Regions from separate parts of the Devosia sp. MDV22-iso42 genome, predicted to be linked through region 2. Evidence: predicted binding sites of a transcription regulator. Region 2 holds the regulator's gene; each other region holds the start of a gene.
The links. The regulator LexA, encoded in region 2, represses DNA repair genes until DNA is damaged. The targets are predictions, from matches to a motif close to TGTTCNNNNTGTGTTCNG.
Positions count from the first base shown of each region.

Region 1: ruvC (crossover junction endodeoxyribonuclease RuvC) is a predicted target of LexA. The motif match lies at 2,360-2,377, and genes of this name have one in related genera.
Region 3: AC4NN3_RS01360 (PA0069 family radical SAM protein) is a predicted target of LexA. The motif match lies at 2,600-2,617, and genes of this name have one in related genera.

Region 1 covers NZ_JBZVWR010000010.1:138,900-142,859, reverse strand. Annotated here, with positions in the region: gene AC4NN3_RS12560 (winged helix-turn-helix transcriptional regulator) at 1-360, shown strand, start outside; gene AC4NN3_RS12555 (YebC/PmpR family DNA-binding transcriptional regulator) at 439-1,185, shown strand; gene AC4NN3_RS12550 (GGDEF domain-containing protein) at 1,241-2,023, opposite strand; gene ruvC (crossover junction endodeoxyribonuclease RuvC) at 2,420-2,926, shown strand; gene ruvA (Holliday junction branch migration protein RuvA) at 2,923-3,540, shown strand.
Region 2 covers NZ_JBZVWR010000006.1:459,783-463,742, forward strand. Annotated here, with positions in the region: gene AC4NN3_RS03895 (NADH:ubiquinone oxidoreductase subunit NDUFA12) at 1-353, shown strand, start outside; gene AC4NN3_RS03900 (DUF2155 domain-containing protein) at 331-795, shown strand; gene AC4NN3_RS03905 (DUF4440 domain-containing protein) at 796-1,584, opposite strand; gene lexA (transcriptional repressor LexA) at 1,584-2,297, opposite strand; gene AC4NN3_RS03915 (molybdopterin molybdotransferase MoeA) at 2,391-3,593, opposite strand; gene moaC (cyclic pyranopterin monophosphate synthase MoaC) at 3,590-3,960, opposite strand, start outside.
Region 3 covers NZ_JBZVWR010000004.1:30,726-34,685, reverse strand. Annotated here, with positions in the region: gene AC4NN3_RS01370 (hypothetical protein) at 69-659, shown strand; gene AC4NN3_RS01365 (HAD family hydrolase) at 688-1,380, shown strand; gene AC4NN3_RS01360 (PA0069 family radical SAM protein) at 1,377-2,525, opposite strand; gene AC4NN3_RS01355 (MDR family MFS transporter) at 2,922-3,960, shown strand, end outside.

The sequences.
Region 1 (3,960 bases), on a different contig from region 2:
TCCATTCATCCCATTCCCGGCTCGGCGGCCGACCGGGTGGAGCAGGCGCTGCAGTTTCTCGAGGGCCGCTGGAAGCTGGTGATCCTGTTTCGCCTGTTCGGCGGCAAGGTGCAGCGCTTCTCCGAGCTGGAGCGGTCGATCCCGGCGATTTCGCAGAAGATGCTGATCCAGCAGTTGCGGCAGATGGAGGCCGACGGCATCGTCCGGCGCATCGTGCATCACCAGGTGCCGCCCAAGGTGGAATATGGCCTGACCGATTGGGGACAGGCGCTGTGTCCGGCGCTCGATGCCCTGCTGGGCTGGGCCGAGACCAGGCCGGCAGTGGAATCGGTGCGCCCCGAGGCTGCCGAGGGCTCTTGAGCGGCGCCGCTCTTTATTTTTGCCAATCATCCCCCTATAAGCGGGCAAAATTCGTCAGAAGCATCCGCGAGGGATCGAATGGCCGGCCATTCACACGCCAAAAACATCATGCACCGCAAGGGCAAGTCGGACGCCGTGCGTTCGAAGGTCTTTTCCAAGCTGGCCCGCGAAATCACCGTGGCGGCCAAGATGGGCATGCCCGATCCGGCCTTCAATTCGCGGCTGCGCCTGGCCGTGGTCAATGCTCGCTCGCAGTCCATGCCCAAGGACAATATCGACCGCGCCATCAAGAAGGCGATCGGCTCGGACGGCGAGAATTTCGAAGAGATCCGCTATGAGGGCTATGGCCCGGGTGGCGTTGCCATCATCGTCGAGACGCTGACCGACAACCGCAACCGCACCGCCTCCAATGTGCGCTCGTACTTTTCCAAGTGCGGCGGCGCCATGGGCGAAACCAATTCGGTCGGCTTCATGTTCGACAAGGTCGGGGAGATCGTCTACCCGGCCAAGGCCGGCAGCGAAGATGCCATCATGGAAGCGGCGATCGAGGCTGGTGCCGATGACGTCGAGAGCAGCGAAGACGGTCACTATGTGACCACGACCTTCGAGGCCATGGTGGACGTGGCCGCCGCGCTGGAAAAGGCGCTGGGCGAAGCGGAATCTGTCAAGGCCGTATGGAAGCCGCAGACCAATGCCCCGATCGATGCCGACAAGGGCGCGACGCTGATGCGGCTGATCGCCATGCTGGAAGAAGACGATGACGTGCAGAACGTCTATTCGAACTTCGAAATGAGCGATGAGGACATGGCCAAGCTCGACGCGTAACGCCCTGGGCTGATGACCGGAATTTCGGGGGCGGTGCTGCAGGCGCCGCCCTTTTTCATGCCGACTGCTGCAGGTCCGGATCGGCCAGGTCGGCGACATTGACCACGGCGGAGCGGTTGCGGCCGGCGCGCTTGGCCTCGTAGAGACGCTGGTCGGCGATGCGGAACAGTTCGGCAAATTCGCGCTCGCCCTCGAACACGGCGCCGCCAATGCTGACCGAGAGCAGGTGGCGCTGGCCGTCCGGGGCAAAGTTGGCCAGACGCACCGAGCGGCGGATGCGCTCGGCAATGGTTTCGGCCTGGTACTGGTCGAGGTCGGGCAGGTAGACGGCAAACTCCTCGCCGCCCATGCGCCCCACCAGATCGCCCGAGCGCAGCACGGCCCGGATCGAGCGGGCGATGATGGCTAGGGCGTCGTCGCCGCAATCGTGGCCAAACAGGTCGTTGATGGCCTTGAAGTTGTCGGCGTCGATCATCAGCAGGGCGCTGGTCGTGTCCGGCCGGCGCTGGGCCAGCAGGCCGCCGACACGCGCGGTAAAGGCGCCGCGATTGAGGCAGGAGGTGAGGCTATCGGTGCGCGCCACCAGGCCCAGGCGGATATTGCTCAGCGCCAGGCCACGCACCCGCATGCCCAGAAACAGGAACAGCGGCATGCCGACAATGGCCGGGATCAGGATCGCGCTGACCATGGCCCGCTCCAGGGCCCGGGCGCCCAGGTCGCCGAACAGCACGACATTGACGATCAGCGACACCACCATGCAGAAAAGGGTTCCGATCAGCGTCCATCGGCCGACGCTGGACCAGCTCTGCAAAGCGGTCAAAGACTTGGGGCGCAACATCGGCAATCTCCGGCGGGCAACGGCGCGTCAATTTCTGCGCTGGCCTGGTGCAATCAATAGTGAGGGATGACGCGTCCCCGGCAAAAATGGTGTCGACGTTCGGCGTGCTCTGAAATTACTCGGCCCCCGTCAGCACGATGCTGGCATAGCGGGAAAACAAACCCGGCAGAGGCATGATCGTTCCCTTGACCCTGCCCTTGCCCGGCTGGTGGTTAACCGTTTGCCAAGTCAGGCGCGCGGCTCAGGAATCTGTCTGTCACAGGCTAGGGTGAGCCGCTGAACAAAGGGTTGGCGAGATCGGCGCAATTGACCCTATCGTCCGTTTTTCCACGCGCGTGTTTCCGCTTTGTTCACATTGGGCTTGGTAGGATCGTCGCCGGCGATTAAGGATGATCCATGAACCTGACGACGCGAATCATTGGCATTGATCCGGGCCTGCGCCGTTGCGGCTGGGGTGTGATTGAAAGCCAGGGCAACCGCCTGACCTTTGTCGGCGCCGGGACGATAACGCCCGCGGTCGATGGCGGGCTGGCCGAACGGCTCGCAATGCTGTTCGCCGGGCTCAATGCAGTGCTGGACCGGTTTGCACCGGCCGAGGCGGCGGTGGAAGAAACCTTCGTCAATGCCGGGGTGCGTTCGGCGCTGATCCTGGGTCAGGCCCGCGGGGTAGCGATGCTGACGCCGGCGGCGCGCGGCCTGCCGGTGGCCGAATATGCCGCCAATCTGGTCAAGAAGTCCGTCGTGGGCACGGGCCACGCGGGTAAGGGACAGGTCGAACTGATGGTGCGCACGCTGATGCCGACGGCAGATTTCAAGGGGCCCGATGCGGCCGATGCGCTGGCGATTGCCATCTGCCATGCGCATCACCGGGTATTGCAGCAGCGCTTGAGGGCCATGGCATGATCGGCAAGCTCAAGGGCATGATCGACAGCTTTGGCGATGACCATGTGCTGATCGACTGCGGCGGCGTCTGCTACGAGGCGTTCTGCTCGAGCCGGACCCTGCAGGCGCTGCCGCGGGTGGGCGAAGCCGGCGTGCTGTTCATCGAAACCATTGTCCGCGAGGACATGATCCGGCTCTATGGCTTTGCCACCGAAACGGAAAAGGCCTGGTTCAACCTGCTCTCGACAGTGCAGGGCGTGGGCGCACGCGTGGCGCTGTCGATCCTGTCGGTGCTGTCGCCGTCCGAACTGTCGAGCGCCATTGCGCTGCAGGACAAGGCCATGATCGGCCGCGCCAATGGCGTGGGGCCCAAGCTGGCCGTGCGGCTGGTGACCGAGCTCAAGGGCAAGGTGCCGACCGGCGTCGGCATCGATGCCGGCACGCTGGGGCTGCAGGCGGCTCTGGGCGACGGCGTGGCGCCCGGCGCCATTGCCGATGCGGTCTCGGCGCTGACCAATCTGGGCTATTCGAGTGCCCAGGCGTCCGCCGCCTTGGCGCGCATCGTCGCCCGCGAGGGCGATGGCGTGCCGACCGAGAAGCTGATCCGGCTGGGCCTGCGGGAGTTGAGTAGTTGAAAGTCGATGTCCAACGACAGCTTGACACAGCTACGGCATATTTCCTGGCCGGTGAGCGCTGTGCCCTCAACATAAAATTTGGTCAGTACGACTTTCATTCTATCTCTGCGCCAACCATCACGAATTATGTGTTTTCTGTCGAGCTTGCTTTCAAGCTGGTTCACTTTCTCGCATCTGGCTCCAGAGAGCGCGGGCATGACCTGGAAGTGCTGTACCTTGGGCTACCCGATGAAGTCAGAAACAACCTCCCGCATCTGGCTGGATGCGTTTCCGACATAGCTCGATACTTCGAAGATTGGCGGTATCCGTTTGAGAGGGAGCTCCTGTTCGGAGACTTTGACGATCCACGACGCGCCTTCATTGAATGCTATTGTGAGATCAGGCGACTGCGGCCCCAGTTGGCAAGTGTCTATGAGAGCC
Region 2 (3,960 bases):
GGTGGGGTGGTCAGACCTGGGGCACCCGCCTGTGGATCTGGCGCTTCGGCGACTATGTCGGCAGCGACGAGTTCGGCAACCAGTACTATCAGGACAAGAAGGCCGACCGGCGCTATGTGACCTATGCCGGTCCCGCCGACGCCTCCACCATCGGCAATGGCTGGCATGGCTGGATGCATCACCGCACCGACGTGGTCCCCACCAAGGCCAATTACGTGGCCAAGAGCTGGGAACTGCCGCACCAGGAAAACCTGACCGGCACGGCGGCAGCCTATCGTCCCGATGGCAGCCTGCTCAACAAGGGCGAGCGCCCGCGCGTCACCGGGGATTATGACGCCTGGTCGCCTGAATAGAGCCGGCGCCTTGCGCCATCCCCGTTTTCTGCGCCGCACAATACTGGCGCTGCCGGTGCTGGCAGCGTCCGTTTCTGCTGGCCTGGTGGCTCCCGCCCAGGCACAGCCGATTGCCAATCCGGTGGCGGCCTTTGCCGGGCTCGACAAGATTACCGGCCGCATCACCCGCTTTGACGTCTATATCGACGAGACCGTGCTGTTCGGCGCGCTCGAGATCACCCCGCGCGCCTGTTACAGCCATCCGGTCACCGAAGCGCAGCGCGTTTCGGCCTTTCTCGAGGTCGACCAGCGCAGCCTGACCGGCACGTCCAAGCGCATCTTTACCGGCTGGATGTTTGCCGACAGCCCGGCGCTCAATGCCGTGGACCACGCCGTCTATGATGTGTGGCTGGTCGAGTGCAAGACCAGCACCGATATCCCGCCGCCCGACGCACGGGACTGATCAGCGCGCCGGGCTGAGGTGCTCGTGCACGATCTGCCATCGGCCTGCTTTGTTGGCCAGCACCGTGGTGCCTCGACCCGAGCCGGATTGGTACTCACCATCAATCATTGCCTGCCAGTGGAACGCATAGATGCAGCTGGCAGCGGTATCCCCCACAGCAATCCAGCGCAGCGACTCAATCCAGTACAGCTCATCGGCCAAGGCGCCCCAAGTTGCTTCGAAAGCGGCCTGAATTGCGGCAATACCGCGATGGGATCCATCGCTGAACCAGAAGACCGCATCTGCATCGATCAAAGGCGCGACGTCGGCAAATTGGTGCGTATTGATACGCTCGGCATAGTCCGCCATTACCATGGCCGCATCCGGCATGGGCGCAGCGTCGATATGGCGGACCACATCGAGGGCACGCACGAAGCTGGGATGCCAGTCCTCGCTCGGCACTGCGTCGAGGGACCACCAAAAGAAGTCAAACTTCTTCCCGCCATCATCCTGGGCAAAGAACGACCAGTGTTCCGGTAAATCGGGGCACTGCACTTGGACAAAATGCCAGAGCTGCCCGGCCATTATCGTCGAGCTGGAGCAGGCGAGGGCGCCTGAAACACTTTCCGCGACCCCGGACTCTTCGGCCAATTCGCGCAAGGCTCCAGCGACCGCTGTCTCTCCACGTTCCCGGGTGCCCTTGACCACCTGTATGCCGGCCTGCGGATGACGAAAAACCAGAACCTCCCGAGCCCCGGTCGCTCCCCGAAGAATGACCGGACAGAGCTTCTCGAGAAGGCGCTCAGCCATCAATATTTCCGCAGCAGGCCTACCAGGCGGCCCTGGATCTTGACGCGGTCAGGCGGGAAGATGCGGGTTTCATAGGCCGGGTTGGCGGCTTCGAGCGCTACCGTATTGCCCTTGCGGCGCAGGCGCTTGAGCGTGGCTTCTTCATCATCCACGAGAGCGACGATGATCTCGCCGGTGCTGGCTGCGTCCTGCTTCTTGATCAAGACGGTGTCGCCATCAAAAATGCCGGCATCGATCATGGAATCGCCACGCACTTCGAGCGCGTAGTGTTCACCGCTGCCCAGCATTTCAGGCGGGACCATGATGGTGTGGGAATGGTTCTGGATGGCCTCGATGGGCGTACCGGCCGCGATGCGGCCCATGACCGGAATGGCGATCGGCCTGGCATAGTCCTCGGCCGCCGACATGCGCGAGGGGGGACTGGCCACCTTGCCCAGATTGCCCTCGATGACCGAGGGCTCGAAGCGCGCCTTGCGACCGCCCAGCGAGGGGTTCATGGAATCGGGGAGCTTGACCACTTCGAGCGCCCGGGCCCGGTTGGGCAGGCGACGAATGAAGCCGCGCTCCTCAAGTGCGGTGATCAGGCGATGGATGCCCGATTTGGAGGCCAGATCCAGCGCATCCTTCATCTCGTCGAAGGAGGGCGGAATGCCGCTTTCCTTCATCCGTTCGTGGATGAACATCAACAGCTCGTGTTGTTTGCGCGTGAGCATGGGCCCCTCGGGATTAGAATCGGAACATAGACAGAACGACTATAGGTGTTCCGGTTGTGTTCTGCAATATCCCATGCGCGGCCCCGTCGGAACCTAGAAGGCGTCGATGCTGAGAGCCGTGGCCATGGTGCCGCTGGCCTGGCCGGGATCGTTTTCCGGCTGGATGATCAGCATGTCGGCATGGGCCAGCGAAGAGGTATGGCCGCTATCGGTCTGGGCGATCGGCAGCAGGAGCGGCCCGGTGGCGCTGTGGAGCAGTCGGGCCCGCATGAAGTGGCGGCGCGCCGTGTTGGCCGGGGTCGGGGCGGCCAAAGGCAGGCGCCAGTTGCCGGGTTCGGCATGGCCCAGCCAGGCGCGCAGGGCCGGCTTGATGAAGACGATGGCGGTGACCATGGCCGAGACGGGATTGCCCGGCAGGCCAAAGACCAGGGTCTTGCCGCGGGTGCCGAACATCAACGGCTTGCCTGGCCGCATGTTGATTTTCCAGAAGTCCAGCGTCACGCCGAGCTCAAGCAGGATTTCCTGGACGATATCATGATCGCCGACGCTGGCGCCGCCGGTGGTGATCAGGATGTCGGGTTCATCGGCAAAGACAGCAACAAGCTTTGCCCGCAGCTGATCCCGGTCGTCGCGGGCAATGCCGTGATCGGTGACGGTCTGGGCATAGGGGGCCAGGAGCGGCGCGAGGCCGAAGCTGTTGGAGGCGATGATCTGGTCGGGGGCCAGCACGGCGCCGGGCAGTTCAAGCTCATCGCCGGTGGCCAGCAGCGCCAGGCGCGGCCGCCGGGCGACGGTGAGGGCAGGGGCATTGGCCGCGGCGGCGACGGCCAGCTGCATTGGCGTCAGTCGCGTGCCGGGCTCGACCAGGGTCTGCCCATTAGCAAAATCATTGCCCTTGGCCCTTATGCTGCGGCCCGGCGGCGGCGTGCTGGAAAAGCGTACCAGATTGCCCTCGACCATGGCGTCTTCCTGCATGATCACCGCATCGGCGCCGGGTGGTACCGGGGCACCGGTAAAGATGCGGACGGTCTGGTCGGGACCGACCGAGCCGGCAAAGCCGGCGCCGGCCTGCGAGGTGCCGATGATGCTGAGGGCATGGCCCGGAACGATGTCGGCCGCGCGCACGGCATAGCCGTCCATGGCGCTGGCAGGAAAGGGCGGCTGGTCATGCGTCGCGACGATGGGCGCAAACAGCACCCGGCCGGCGGCTTCGGCCAAAGGCGCGCTCTCGCCAGTCGGTGCCGGTACGCGGGCCAGGATGGCGGCAATGGCGGCCTCGACCGGAAGCAGGCTCATGCGCGGACGAAGTCGCCGGAGGCACCGCCCGATTTCTCCAGCAGGCAGAGGTCGGTGACGACCATGGCGCGATCAATGGCCTTGGCCATGTCGTAGAGGGTCAGCGCCGCGGTCGAGGCGGCGATCAGCGCCTCCATTTCCACCCCGGTTGGGCCGGTGGTTTCGGCGCTAGCCAGAATCAGGATGGCGTCTTCGCCAAACTCGGAAATCTCGATGGCGACCTTGGTCAGGGCGATCGGGTGGCAGAGCGGGATCAGCTCGGACGTCTTCTTGGCGGCCATGATGCCGGCAATGCGGGCCACGGCCAGGGCGTCGCCCTTGTTGAGCCCGCCGGCCATGATGGTGGCAATGGTCTGGGGCTGGCCGA
Region 3 (3,960 bases), on a different contig from region 2:
CGGGCTGTCGTCGGCGCGCCAGCCTGCTATAGCTGGCGCGCTGGGGGCAGCACCGGGAAACCATATAGATGATTGCACGATTGGGTACCGCCCTTGTCCTGACGCTGGCCGCCGCAATGCCGCTGGCGGCCGAGCCGTTTCACCATCCTTATGGCGAATGGCGCGAATACCACCACGACTGGCTGGCCGTCTGTCCCGATGTCATCGATGAGGATGCGGCCGACTTTTATGGCACTTCCTGCTTTGCCAGCACCAGCAGCCAGGAGCTCAACAGCGCTAATCTGCCGGCCTATCAGCTGACGTTGATGCGCAACCGGCTGACCGGCGAACTCGATGTTGCCGTCACCGTGGCGGCCGATGGCGTCGAGGTCGATACCAGCCGCCCGCTGCGCCTGAGCTTTGCCGGCGACAGGACCCAGGCCTATGCCTTCGATAGCGATATCGAGACGCGCTACAATACGACCAACCGCTACTACTTCACCAATCCGGCCCGCAAGCAGGCGCTGATCGAGACCATGAAGCAGCGCAACGCCGTGACCATGATCGTGCCGCTGACCGGCGGCAAGACCGCCAACAAATCCGTCTGGTTGTCGATGCGCGGCGTCACCGCCTCGCTCGACTTCATGGCCAGCTATGCCCGGCGGGTCGCGCAATACTGAAGTCTCCCATGCTTGAACGGAACGACCGATGATCCCGACGCCCGGCGCCGCGCTGCTGTTTGATATCGATGGCACGCTGGCCGATACCGATCCGCTGCACCTGCTGGCCTTCAACCGGGCCTTTGCCCCCTATGGTCAGCAGTTCGACAAGGCCCGCTTTGCCCGCGAACTGCAGGGCCTGGCCAATGTCGATATTGCCGCCAATATCCTGCCCGGCCTGTCCCCAGCCGAGGGCATGGCGGTGCTCGATCATAAGGAGGCGCTGTTCCGCGAACTGGCGGCGACGGAAATCCACGCGGTGCCCGGGCTCTTCGCCTTGCTCAATCTGGCCGATGCCGCTGGCATTGCCATGGCGGCAGTCACCAATGCGCCGCGCGCCAATGCCGAACTGATCCTTGATGGCCTCGGCATCACCCACCGGTTTCAGGCGCTGGTCATTGGTGCCGAACTGGCCCATGGCAAGCCGCACCCGCTGCCCTATCTCGAAGGGCTCCGGTTGCTCGGCGCTGACGCCGCCGTCTCGGTGGCCTTTGAGGATTCGCGTACCGGCATCGCCTCCGCCACCGCGGCGGGCCTCGCTACCATCGGCCTGCGCACCAGCCTCGACAATGCCCCGCTGCGCGCTGCCGGCGCCGTGCTCTCCACCGATGGTTATGACGATCCGGCCGTGCTGGATTTCATTGCCACCCGCCTGCGCATTCCGCTTGGCGCGCCAGCCTAGAACAGGCTCATCTGCGCACTTTCGACCTTGGGCGGCACGAAGAGGTCATTGCGCAGCCCGGGCAGCTTGCCATCGAGCCCATAGCGCTCGCGGCCCTTGTCGAAGCGCTGCCGCAGCAGCGTGGCATAGGGGCCTTCGCCGGTCATGCGGGTGCCAAAGCGGCTGTCATAATCCTTGCCGCCGCGCGTATCGCGCACCAGCGCCAGCACATGGCGCACCCGGTCGGGGAAATGTCGGAGCAGCCATTCGCGGAATACATCGCGCACTTCGCCGGGCAGCCGCAGCAGGATCATCTGCGCGCTGGTGGCGCCCTGCGCCGCCGCCGCATCGAGAATGCGTTCGAGCTCCATGTCATTGATCGCCGGAATCATCGGCGAGGCAAACACCGCCACCGGCACGCCCGCCTCGCTGAGCAGGCGAATGGCTTCGAGCCGCCGGGCAGGGGAGGAGGCGCGCGGCTCCATGCGCCGGCTGAGCTTGTGATCCATCGAGGTCATCGAGATGGCGACCTTGACCAGGCCCAGCTTGGCCAGCTCGGTCAGCAGGTCAAGATCGCGGATAATCAGCGAGGATTTGGTCGTGATCATCACCGGATGCCGGGTCTCCAGCATCACCTCGAGAATGCCGCGCGTCAGCTTGTGCTTGCGCTCGGCCGGTTGATAGGGGTCGGTATTGGTGCCCATGGCAATCGGCTTCACCCGGTAGCTTTTCGCCCCCAGCTCCGCCCGCAGCGCCTCGACCGCATTGGTTTTGACATAGATGTCGCGTTCGAATTCGATGCCGGCCGAATGCCCGAGAAAGGCATGCGTCGGCCGCGCATAGCAATAGGAACAGCCATGCTCGCAGCCGCGATAGGCATTGATCGAGCGCTCGAAGCCGATATCGGGGCTGTCATTGCTGGTGATGATGGTCTTGGCGCGCTCATTGTGTTCCACGGTCTCGAAGATCGACAGCGGCTCGACATTGTCCCAGCCATCATCGAAGCTCTCGCGGGTCTGCTTCTCGAAGCGGCCGCTGCGATTGCTCTGGGCGCCCCGGCCGCGAATACGGCTGACATCGAGCAGTTCGCGCCGCGCCAGATCGGCATCGCGGCTGCGGCTGAGCTGCTCGAGCGCTTCAAAGGACGGGGCTTGATAAAGGGCCATGCAAACGTCTCCTGCCGAACGTGAAGCAGTCGAATCGTGACTGAACAACGCGTCCCAGGATGTAACAGTTCCGCGGGAACAGAACAAGAACAATACCGTGTTTGTTCACCTTTGGTACCAGGATTGCCTACCGCTCGATCAAGGGCACAAGGCAGCTATGTGATGTGACGAATGGACGCTGTCAGTGATCCGGACTATGCCACATCGCTCTGCGGCGCGGCTCCTCGTGAGCTCCGCCGCTAAACCATTTATGTGTTGCCGCGCGAGCCTGGCCGACGGGCTGGTCGATCCAATGCTGACAGGGAATGTCACGCCAGTTGACCACAGTCGTGTCGTTTTTTGCCGCTGCTGCACGTCGTGCTGGCGACACTGCCGAATTTCTCGAGGGATAGCGTTATGACGACCCAGGATACTACAATGGACGGCGCGCCGCCGGACGTCACCGATCATGCCGCGCGCAACAAGCTGGTCATTGCCCTGCTGCTGGGCTCGACCTTTGTCGTCTTCCTCAATGAGACGATGATGAGCGTGGCCATTCCCCAGCTGATGGCCGATCTCAACATCCTGCCCAATATCGCGCAGTGGCTCACCACGGCCTTCCTGCTTACCATGGCCATTGTCATCCCCATTACCGGCTTCCTGCTGCAGCGCATGAACACCCGCCCGGTCTTCATGCTGGCTATGTCGACCTTCACCCTGGGCACCGTTATCTGCGCCGCATCCCCCGGCATCGAACTGCTGATTGTCGGCCGCATCATCCAGGCCGTCGGCACCGCCATCATGATGCCGCTGCTGATGACCACGGTCATGACCCTGGTGCCGCCCGAAACGCGCGGCAAGACCATGGGCAATATCTCCATCGTCATTTCGGTGGCGCCGGCCATCGGCCCCACCATTGGCGGCTTCATCCTGGCCTATCTGGAATGGCGCTGGATGTTCATCCTCATGCTGCCCATCGCCTTGGGCGCCCTGGCCGTGGGCAGCAACCGGATGCAGAACGTCACGACGCCGCGCTATGCCCCGCTCGACATCGCTTCTGTCTTGCTCTCGGCCGTGGGCTTTGGCGGTCTGGTCTATGGCCTGTCCAGCCTGGGCGAGGGCGAGCATGTCGGGGCGGCCTTCCCGCTCTGGCTGCCGCTCGTCGTCGGCCTGGTCGGCATGGCGGTCTTTGTCTGGCGCCAGATCGTGCTGTCGCGGCAGGACAAGGCCCTGCTCGACCTGCGCACCTTCCTGTCGCGCAACTACACCTTTGCCGTGCTGACCATGGCGGTCGCCATGATGGCCCTGTTCGGCACCGTCATCCTGCTGCCCATCTATACCCAGAACGTGCTCGGGCTCGACACGCTGCAGACCGGTCTGTTGCTGCTGCCCGGCGGCCTGCTGATGGGCCTGCTGGCGCCGCCGGTTGGCCGCCTTTATGACCGTATCGGCCCGA